2 regions of the Delftia sp. Lp-1 genome follow, and region 1 is predicted to be linked to the other one. Evidence: predicted binding sites of a transcription regulator. Region 1 holds the regulator's gene; the other holds the start of a gene.
What was found. Region 1 encodes NrdR, which represses ribonucleotide reductase genes. Its sites were predicted from a motif close to CACNANATNTNGTG; they were not measured.
Positions count from the first base shown of each region.

Region 2: the regulator NrdR is predicted to act here: its motif matches at 3,117-3,130, upstream of LGR64_RS16715 (ribonucleoside-diphosphate reductase subunit alpha).

Region 1 is NZ_JAJALJ010000001.1:1,250,657-1,255,873, forward strand. It holds gene LGR64_RS05455 (O-acetylhomoserine aminocarboxypropyltransferase) at 1-336, opposite strand, end outside; gene LGR64_RS05460 (CBS domain-containing protein) at 443-895, shown strand; gene LGR64_RS05465 (helix-turn-helix domain-containing protein) at 1,042-1,539, opposite strand; gene aroC (chorismate synthase) at 1,740-2,837, shown strand; gene nrdR (transcriptional regulator NrdR) at 2,904-3,359, opposite strand; gene glyA (serine hydroxymethyltransferase) at 3,382-4,629, opposite strand; ZMP/ZTP riboswitch at 4,664-4,839, opposite strand; gene LGR64_RS05485 (lytic transglycosylase domain-containing protein) at 4,977-5,217, opposite strand, start outside.
Region 2 is NZ_JAJALJ010000002.1:1,928-7,144, forward strand. It holds gene LGR64_RS16715 (ribonucleoside-diphosphate reductase subunit alpha) at 70-2,991, opposite strand; gene ampD (1,6-anhydro-N-acetylmuramyl-L-alanine amidase AmpD) at 3,521-4,156, opposite strand; gene LGR64_RS16725 (sigma-54-dependent transcriptional regulator) at 4,143-5,217, opposite strand, start outside.

The DNA.
Region 1 (5,217 bases):
CAGCGCCGTGCTGGCCACGATATGGCTGCCCGCGCCCATGAGCGTGGCCACCGACAGGTGCAGCGCCGCCTGGCCGCTGGCCACGGCGATGGCGCCTACGCCGCCTTCCAGGGCCGAGACGCGCTGCTCCAGCACGGCGTTCGTGGGATTGGAGATGCGGCTGTAGACGTGCCCTGGGCGCTCCAGGTTGAACAGCGAGGCCGCATGGTCGCTGGACTCGAACACGAACGAGGTCGTGAGGTGGATGGGCGTCGCGCGCGCTCCGGTGGCGGGGTCGGGCTGTGCGCCCGCGTGCAGCGCCAGGGTGTCAAAGCCGGGGTCCGAGTAGCCGGGCATTCCTGTCTCCATGGTTGTCAAGGCAAGCGGGCATTGTGGGCTATATTTCCTGTCAGACACGGGTTTGCCGCAACCACGGCGACACAGACAAATTTGGAGATACGGCATGAAAGTAAGTGACATCCTGCGCGTCAAGGGCAACACCCTCTACACGGTGTCGCCGGACGAAAGCCTGGCCAGCGCGGTGCAGGTGATGTCGGAGCGCGATATCGGCTCCCTCGTGGTCATGGAGCATGGCGACGTGGTCGGCATGCTGACCTTCCGCGAAGTGATCCAGGGCTTCGTCAAGCACGGCGGGGTGGGCGAGACGCTGGTGCGCTCGGCCATGGACGACGCTCCCATGACCTGCACCATGGAAACCGACATGGATGAGGTGCGCCGCATGATGCTGGACCGCCACGCACGCTACATGCCGGTGATGGACAAGCGCATGCTCATGGGCGTGATCAGCCTGTACGACGTGGCCAAGGCTGTGGTGGACAGCCAGAACTTCGAGAACCGCATGCTCAAGGCCTACATCCGCGACTGGCCCGAGGGCGAGCGCCAGGGCGCGGACTGATCGTCGGGGCGATATCGACCTTTCGTCCGTTTCACATTGGGCAGCAAGGCCTCCGAACGCAAAATGCGGCGGAGGCCTTTGTCTTTGCGCGCAGGGCGCAAAGCAGACAGTCGCGTGAACAGCGAGCGGATGGTCAGCAGGACCTGTCAGTGCACGCGGCGGCGTTTGGGCTTGAGCAAGGCGCTGGGCGGCACGTCATAGGCCTGTCTGAAGACACGGCTGAAGTGCGAGAAGCTGGTGAAGCCGCAGGCCAGCGCCACATCGGTCACGCGCCGCGCATTGTCTGCCCGAAGCAGCAGGTGCGCCTGGGCCAGCCGTTCGTTCCAGAGCCAGCGGCTCGGGGTCAGGCCTTCGGTGGCAAACAGCCGCGCCAGGCTGCGCAGCGACATGCCCATGTCCCGAGCCACCTGCAAGGGCTTGAGCTCGGGGTCGTCGAGCCGGGCCCGCATGTACTGCTTGGCCTGGGCAAGCCTATTGCGGGTTCTGAAATCGCCAGGGCTGGACGATGTCAGCAGTACATTCAGCAGCGAGGGGCGAAGGTCCTGCTCCTCGTCCTTGGGCTGAAGGCCTGGCGATGCCGGTGGAGTGCTGCCCGCATGGTCGCCGTGATCCTGGATTTGCGTTGAGTCGTAAGAGGCCTGCATTTCACGAACCTCCCGCAGTTTGCGGCTGGTGCCAGCGTGGTGATCCGCAGGCGGGTTGAAAAAGGGTGGATTGCAATTTTAACTATGAATATTTGCAATTCGATAGCTATTTTTATTCTCGCTGGGCGATGGCTGCCTGCGCAATGCACCGCCGCCGCGGGCACGGCGCTTGCGGGCTACCCGGGCATAATCGTCGGCCTATGAGCGGCAACACCTTCGGCACCCTATTCACTGTCACCAACTTCGGCGAATCGCATGGCCCGGCCATAGGCTGCGTCATCGACGGCTGTCCGCCCGGCATGGCGCTGAACGAAGCGGATATCCAGCAAGATCTGGATCGCCGCCGCCCCGGCACCAGCAAGTTCGTGACCCAGCGCAACGAGCCCGATGCGGTGGAAATCCTCTCGGGCGTCTACGAAGGCCGCACCACGGGCACGCCGATCGCGCTGCTGATCCGCAATACCGACCAGCGCAGCAAGGACTACTCCAACATTGCGCAGAGCTTTCGTCCCGGCCATGCCGACTACGCCTACTTCCAGAAATACGGCATCCGTGATCCGCGCGGCGGCGGCCGTTCCTCGGCACGGCTGACGGCCCCCACGGTGGCCGCTGGTGCCGTGGCCAGGAAGTGGCTCAAGGAAAAGTTCGGCACCGAGTTCCGCGCCTGCATGACCCAGGTGGGCGAGTTGTCCCTGCCCTTCGAGAGCTGGGAGCATGTGCGCAACAACCCCTTCTTTGCACCGGTGGCTGATGTGTCCCAATACGAGGAATACATGGATGCGCTGCGCAAGTCGGGCGACTCCTGCGGTGCTGCGCTGCGCGTGCAGGCCAGCGGCATGCCGGTGGGCCTGGGCCAGCCGCTGTATGACCGCCTGGATGCCGATATCGCCTACGCCATGATGGGCCTGAATGCGGTCAAGGCCGTGGAGATCGGTGCCGGTTTCGACAGCGTGGTCCAGCGCGGCACCACGCACGGCGACTCGCTGAGTCCCGAAGGCTTTCGCAGCAACAACGCCGGTGGCATCGTCGGCGGCATCAGCACGGGTCAGGACCTGGAAGTGCGCATAGGCATCAAGCCCACCAGTTCCATCATTACGCCGCGCGAATCCATCGACGTGCAGGGCCAGAGCACCGAGGTCATCACCAAGGGCCGCCACGACCCCTGCGTCGGCATCCGCGCAGCGCCCATCGCCGAGGCGCTGCTGGCCCTGGTGGTGATGGACCATGCGCTGCGCCACCGCGCACAGTGCGGTGACGTGGATTCGGGCCTGGCTCCCATCCCTGCCGCCGCGCCCTGAGAGCACTGCCAGGCTACCAAAGAAAAAGCCGCCCAAGGGCGGCTTTCTTGCGTCCTGCCGGCCTGATCAGCCGGGATTGCGCACCTCATCCATGACGTTCTTGAAGTCGTCCACATCCTCGAAGCTGCGGTAGACGCTGGCGTAGCGGATGTAGCCGACCTTGTCGAGCAGCTTGAGCTCGCGCATCACCATCTCGCCCAGGCGGCTGGAGAGCACTTCGCGCTCGCCCAGGTTGCGCAGCCGCTCCTCGATGCGCTCGATGGCGGCATCGATCTGCTCTGTGCTCACGGGGCGCTTGCGCAGCGCGATCTTGAACGAGCCCAGCAGCTTGGCGCGCTCGTACTCGATGCGCCGCCCGTCCTTCTTGACGATGGCGGGAAAGCTGACCTCGGGCCGCTCATAGGTCGTAAAGCGCTTGTCGCAGCCGCCGCACTGGCGGCGGCGGCGGATGAAGCCCCCATCCTCGGCCTCGCGGGTCTCCACGACCTGGGTGTCCGGATGGCTGCAGAACGGGCACTTCATGGCAGGCCTCTATGCGTGCAACTCAGGCGCCGTAGACCGGGAAGCGGGCCGTCAGCTCGGCCACCTGGGCGCGTACGCGGGCCAGGTTGGCTTCGTCGGCGGGGTTCTCCAGCACGTCGGCCAGCAGGTTGGCTGTCAGGCGGGCTTCCTCTTCCTTGAAGCCGCGCGTGGTCATGGCGGGCGTGCCCACGCGAATGCCGCTGGTCACCATCGGCTTTTCGGGATCGTTGGGGATGGAGTTCTTGTTGATCGTCATGTGGGCGGCACCCAGCGCGGCTTCGGCCGCCTTACCGGTGATGCCCTTGGCGCGCAGGTCCACCAGCATGACGTGGCTTTCCGTGCGGCCGGAGACGATGCGCAGACCGCGTGCCGTCAGCGTTTCCGCGACAACCTTGGCGTTCTTCACGACCTGTTCCTGGTAGGTCTTGAACTCGGGCGACAGCGCTTCCTTGAAGGCCACGGCCTTGCCGGCAATGACATGCATCAGCGGGCCGCCTTGCAGGCCGGGGAAGATGGCGCTGTTGATGGCCTTCTCGTGCTCGGCCTTCATCAGGATCACGCCGCCGCGCGGGCCGCGCAGGCTCTTGTGCGTGGTGGTGGTGACCACGTCGGCGTGGGGCACGGGGTTGGGGTACACGCCTGCGGCGATCAGGCCGGCATAGTGGGCCATGTCCACCCAGAAAATGGCGCCGACTTCCTTTGCGATCTTGGCGAAGCGCTCGAAGTCGATGGCCAGGGCGTAGGCCGATGCGCCGGCCACGATGATGCGGGGCTTGTGCTCGCGCGCCAGCGCTTCCATCTTGTCGTAGTCGATGGCTTCTTCGGCATTCAGGCCGTAGGAGACCACGTTGAACCACTTGCCCGACATGTTCAGCGGCATGCCGTGCGTCAGGTGACCGCCTTCGGCCAGGCTCATGCCCATGATGGTGTCGCCGGGCTTGGCAAAGGCCATCAGCACTGCCTGGTTGGCCTGGGAGCCGGAGTTAGGCTGCACGTTGGCGGCTTCGGCGCCGAACAGCTTCTTGACGCGGTCGATGGCGAGTTGCTCGACCACATCGACGTTCTCGCAGCCGCCGTAGTAGCGCTTGCCCGGATAGCCTTCGGCGTACTTGTTGGTGAGCTGGGAGCCCTGGGCTTCCATGACGGCAGGCGAGCAATAGTTCTCGCTGGCGATCAGCTCGATATGTTCTTGTTGACGCAGGTTCTCGGCCTGGATGGCGGCAAAGACTTCGGCGTCGACCTTCTCGACGGTATTGGTGCGTTGAAACATGGCAGTCCTGTGAACTTGAAATTCCCTTGAGGCCAAGGGCTGCCCAGGCGAACGGCGGAACACTCCAGATCCCGCGTGCGCATGGAGGCTGGGCGGTACGCTCCCCGGTGGTTCACAGAAGGTGGTCCTTCTCGGGCCTTCTGCTGGTTTCCACGTCAGCGGCAGCGGTGCGTGAAGCGGCTGCGCCTATCGCCAGTTGCGTACCCCGCTAGTGTAGCTGAGCCGGTGGCGCCGAAGACCTGGCAGGGGCGTTGCAGAAGGCGTTTGCGTGGGCCACCTGCAGTTGGATCGGGCATGAAAAAAGCTGGCCTTGGCCAGCTGTGCACTCACTATGCCGGGAAGTCAGGCTAAAGCGCCGGCTCCTGGGACTGAAGGGCCACCTGCTCGGAGCGGGCAGAGGTGTTGCTCGAGCTGACCGGCACGGCTGCAGGCGCAGCCGCTGCTGCCGGGCCTGAGGCCTCTGCCACAGGGGTGGCCGGCTTGGTGGAGGCGATCTGTACGGCCTGCCGGGGCTGATCCACCTTGGCGGTCATCAAAGGCACGGCACGCAGGCCGGCGGCCATGCGCAGGCGCTGGTGCTCGGCCAGC
Region 2 (5,217 bases), on a different contig from region 1:
CTGCGCATGGCGCTGGCTGGCGGGCAGGGCGCGGGGCCTGCGCCGTGGCGAGGCCCCGCGCTGCGCGGCTTACTGGCAGGCTTCGCAGCCGGGATCGTCGATGGCGCAGAACTTGATGTCCGTCGCCGGTGCCTGGGCGCGCGCGGCGGCTGCCGCGGCTTCCAGGGCGCTGGAGGTGTTCACGGCGGCAGGCTGTGCGGCGGCGGCCGAGGGCACGGCGTTGAGCACGCGGCTTTGCACCGTGGACTTCTCGATGTTGGTGGCGCTGGTGGTGCGCAGGTAGTAGGTGGTCTTCAGACCGCGCAGCCAGGCCAGCTTGTAGGTGTCGTCCAGCTTCTTGCCCGATGCACCGGCCATGTAGATGTTCAGGCTCTGGGCCTGGTCGATCCACTTCTGGCGGCGCGCAGCGGCCTCGACCAGCCAGGTGGGCTCGACCTCGAAGGCGGTGGCGTACAGGCTCTTGACGTCCTGGGGCACGCGGTCGATGGGGCGCAGCGAGCCGTCGAAGTGCTTGAGGTCCATGACCATCACGTCGTCCCACAGGCCCAGGCGCTTCAGGTCACGCACCAGGTACTGGTTGATGACGGTGAACTCGCCGGACAGGTTGGACTTGACCGACAGGTTGCCGAACGAGGGCTCGATGGAGGCATCGACGCCGACGATGTTGGAGATGGTCGCCGTGGGCGCGATGGCCACGCAGTTGGAGTTGCGCATGCCGTGCTGGCCGATCTTGGCGCGCAGGGCATCCCAGTCCAGGCGCGAGGAGCGGTCCACTTCCACATAGCCGCCGCGTGCCTTCTCCAGCAGGTTCAGCGTGTCCAGCGGCAGGATGCCCTGGTCCCACAGCGAGCCCTTGTAGCTGGAGTACTGGCCGCGTTCCTTGGCCAGCTCGGTGGAGGCCCAGTAGGCGTAGTAGCAGATGGCTTCCATCGACTGGTCGGCGAACTCGACGGCCGCGTCGCTGGCGTAGGCGATGCGCATTTCATAGAGCGCATCCTGGAAGCCCATCAGGCCCAGGCCCACGGGGCGGTGGCGCAGGTTGGAGTCCTTGGCCTTCTGCACGGCGTAGTAGTTGATGTCGATCACGTTGTCCAGCATGCGCATGGCCGTGGTGATGGTCTTGCGCAGCTTGCCGTGGTCGATGGCGCCATCGACGATGTGGCGCGCCAGGTTGACCGAGCCCAGGTTGCAGACGGCGGTCTCGGTGTCGCTGGTGTTCAGCGTGATCTCGGTGCACAGGTTGGACGAGTGCACCACGCCGGCGTGCTGCTGGGGCGAGCGCACGTTGCAGGGGTCCTTGAAGGTGACCCAGGGGTGGCCGGTCTCGAACAGCATGGACAGCATCTTGCGCCACAGGTCCATGGCCGGGATGCGCTTGAACAGCTTGAGTTCGCCGTTGTCGGCCTTGGTTTCGTAGGCCTTGTAGGCGTGCTCGAAGGCGGCGCCGAAGAGGTCGTGCAGGTCGCCGACATCGGAGGGCGAGAACAGGGTCCAGTGGCCCTTTTCCATGACGCGCTTCATGAACAGGTCGGGAATCCAGTTCGCCGTGTTCATGTCGTGCGTGCGGCGGCGGTCGTCGCCGGTGTTCTTGCGCAGTTCGAGGAATTCCTCGATGTCCAGGTGCCAGGTCTCCAGGTAGGTGCAGACGGCGCCCTTGCGCTTGCCGCCCTGGTTCACGGCCACGGCCGTGTCGTTGACCACCTTGAGGAAGGGCACCACGCCCTGCGACTCGCCGTTCGTGCCCTTGATGCGCGAACCCAGGGCGCGCACGCGCGTCCAGTCGTTGCCCAGGCCGCCGGCGAACTTGGACAGCAGGGCGTTTTCCTTGATGGACTCATAGATGCCGTCCAGATCGTCGGGCACCGTGGTCAGGTAGCAGGAAGACAGCTGCGAGCGCAGCGTGCCGCTGTTGAACAGCGTGGGCGTGCTGCTCATGAAGTCGAAGGACGACAGCAGCTCGTAGAACTCGATGGCGCGTGCATTGCGGTCCTCTTCCTGCAGCGCCAGGCCCATGGCCACGCGCATGAAGAAGGACTGGGGCAGCTCGATGCGCGTCTTGCGCACGTGCAGGAAGTAGCGGTCGTACAGGGTCTGCAGGCCCAGGTAGTCGAACTGCTCGTCGCGCTCGGCCTTGATGGCGGCAGCCAGGCGGGGCAGGTCGTAGTTCAGCAGCTCGGGGTTGAGCAGCTCGTTGTCCACGCCCTTGCGGATGAAGCCGGGGAAGTACTCTGCGTAGGCCGCCTGGATGTCGGCCGGGTGCACGTCACGGCCCATGACCTCGCGCACGATCGTGTGCAGCAGCAGGCGGGCGGTGACGTAGGTGTAGTCGGGGTCTTTCTCGATCAGCGTGCGAGCGGCCAGGATGGAGGCCTTGAAGACTTCTTCGATCGGCACGCCGTCGTATAGGTTGCGCAGCGTCTCGGCGACGATGGGGGCGGCCTGGATATCGGCGTTGAGGTTGCGGCAGGACGCCTCGATCAGCGCCAGCAGGCGGGCCTGGTCCAGCGGCACGCGCTGGCCGTTGTCGGTCACATGCAGCACGGGCGCCGGTGCGGCGGCGGCAGCCGCTGCGGCCTCGGCGGCCTTCTTTTGCTCGGCACGTTCCTGGTTGCGGCGGTCGCGGTACAGCACGTAGGCGCGCGCCACGTCGTGGTGGCCGCCGCGCATCAGGCCCAGTTCGACCTGGTCCTGCACATCTTCAATATGGAAGGTGCCGCCGCCCGGACGCGAGCGCAGCAGTGCGCGAACCACGGCCTGGGTCAGCTCGTCCACGGTCTCGCGCACGCTGGCGGAGGCCGCACCCTGGGCACCGCGCACGGCCAGGAAGGCCTTGGTCAGCGCGACGGCGATCTTTTGCGGCGTGAAGGGCACCACATCGCCGCTGCGGCGGATGATCTGGTAGCCGTCCTGCACGGACAGGTGATGGGCGGAGGAAGGATTGGCAGCATCACCGTGCGCAGCGGGAGCCAAAGAATTCAGTGCTTCTTGCATGAGTTTCCTCAACGGGTGTTTGTGGATAGAACGGACGCGGACCTGCACTTGGGGCAGGCTTGCTGGGAGATGGAATCGGGGTCGGATGTACACACCGTTTTCACAGGGTGTGCACAGCTTGTGAACACTAGATATGGTGTCCAGCGTGCTTCTGGGCACTACCTGTAGTGTATCGCCGTCTCATGTACACGGGGTACTCACAGCCGGAAAACCGCTGTTTGCGCTGCGCCAAACGGGTGCGCAACCTACAAGCCAATAGCAGCAAAGGCCCGCTGCGCCGTGACTTGCGGGCGATGGTCCGCCGCAAGCCGCTGCAGCCTTGGCCCTGCGCCGGTCGGACCGCTGAAAGCCCCATGGACAGTGGGGCTGCGACACATGCGTGAATTTGTAAAAAATGATCAGGCAGCCGCTGCGTGCGCCTGGCGCGCCACATCGGTTGCTTTCTGGATTGACACAGCCTTTGTCCTCTGCCTGTGGACAAGCGGGATTTTGCGCAAGACCTGGCGGTGCCTGCGATGAGGGTGTGCGCTTACGTGGAGGGCTGGCCCGCGCCCGGCGGCAGCTGCCAGTTCGCCGTGGCGGGGTGATGGGCCAGCAGCCCGCGCAGCCGGTGCCAGTCGAAGCCTGCGCCCGGATCGCATTTGCGGCCCGGCGCGATGTGCTCATGACCTGCGAGATGGGCCACGGGGTAGCGCGCCGCGATGGCGTTGCACAGGGCATCGAGCGCCGCGTACTGGGCCGGCTCGAACCGCAGGCCCTCCAGGCCTTCGAGCTCTATGCCGATGGAGTCGTCGTTGCAGCGGTCGCGGCCCCGCCAGCAGGAAGCGCCTGCATGCCAGGCGCGCGCATCGCAGTCCACAAACTGCCAGACCTCGCCCTGGCGCGTGATGAAGAAATGCGCCGACACCTCCAGGCCGCGTATCCCCTGGTAGTAAGGATGGGCATCCCAGTCGAGCTGGTTGGTGAACAGTTGCTGGACCGCACCCGTGCCGTACTCGCCGGGGGGCAGGCTGATGGAGTGCACGACGACCAGATCGACCAGCGCCTGGGCCGGGCGCTCGCCAAAGTTGGGCGAGGGCAGGTGGCGGGCCTGCTGCAGCCAGCCGCCTTGCCAGGTCCAGGCCGGGGCCTGGGTGGCTTGCGCCTGCGGATCAGGACTTGCCATGGCCGCCTCCGTCCGCCTCGGCGCTGGCATCGCCGGGCAGGGCGATGTTCAGCCGGTCGATGCGGTAACGGATCTGGCGCAGGCTCAGGCCCAGGCGCGCGGCGGTGGCCGTGCGGTTGAAGCCGTTTTCCTGCAGCGCCTGCACCAGGATGCTGCGCTCGCGCTCGTCCAGCCAGGCCTGCAGGTCGCGGGGCAGGTCGGCATCGGCTGGCTCTGGCGATAGCGGGCTGCCTTGCGGCAGGGGGCGCGAAGGCGAGAGCGGAGGAGAGGGCGAGGCGGATGCAGGCGGTGCGGGCGGGGCTGGTGGCGTGCCGCAGGGCAGCTGCATCTCGGGATCTATGCGCAGCGGTCCGTCCTCGCCCAGCGTGATGGCGCGGTGCAGCAGGTTCTCCAGTTCACGCACATTGCCGGGCAGGGGCAGGCGGGCGATCTGCTGCACTGAACGCTCGTCGATCTCGGGCATGGGCAGGCCGGATTCCTGCGACAGCCGTGCCAGCAGGGCGCGGCACAGGGCAGGCAGGTCCTCGCGGCGTTCGCGCAGCGGGGGCAGCAGCACCTCGATGACATTGAGGCGGTAGTACAGGTCCTGCCGGAAGCGCCCCTGCTGCACATCGGCAGCCAGATCGCGGTGGGTGGCGCTGACGATGCGTACATCGGCCGCTTCCTCCTGTGCGGAGCCCAGGGGGCGCACGCGGCGCTCCTGGATGGCGCGCAGCAGCTTGGCCTGCATGGCCAGGGGCAGGTCGCCGATCTCGTCCAGAAACAAGGTGCCGCCGCGCGCAGCCTGGAAGTAGCCGTCGCGGTCCTGGGTGGCGCCGGTATAGGAGCCCTTGCGCGCGCCGAAGAACTCGGCCTCCAGCAGGTTTTCGGGAATGGCGCCGCAGTTCACGGCCACCATGGGACCATGGGCGCGCTGGCTGCAGGCATGCAGCGCGCGGGCCACCAGCTCCTTGCCCGTGCCCGACTCGCCATGCACCAGCACCGGCGCCATGCCGCGCGCCACCTTGGCAATGCGCTGCTTGACGGCCTGCATGGCGGGCGACTCGCCGACCATGGCGTCC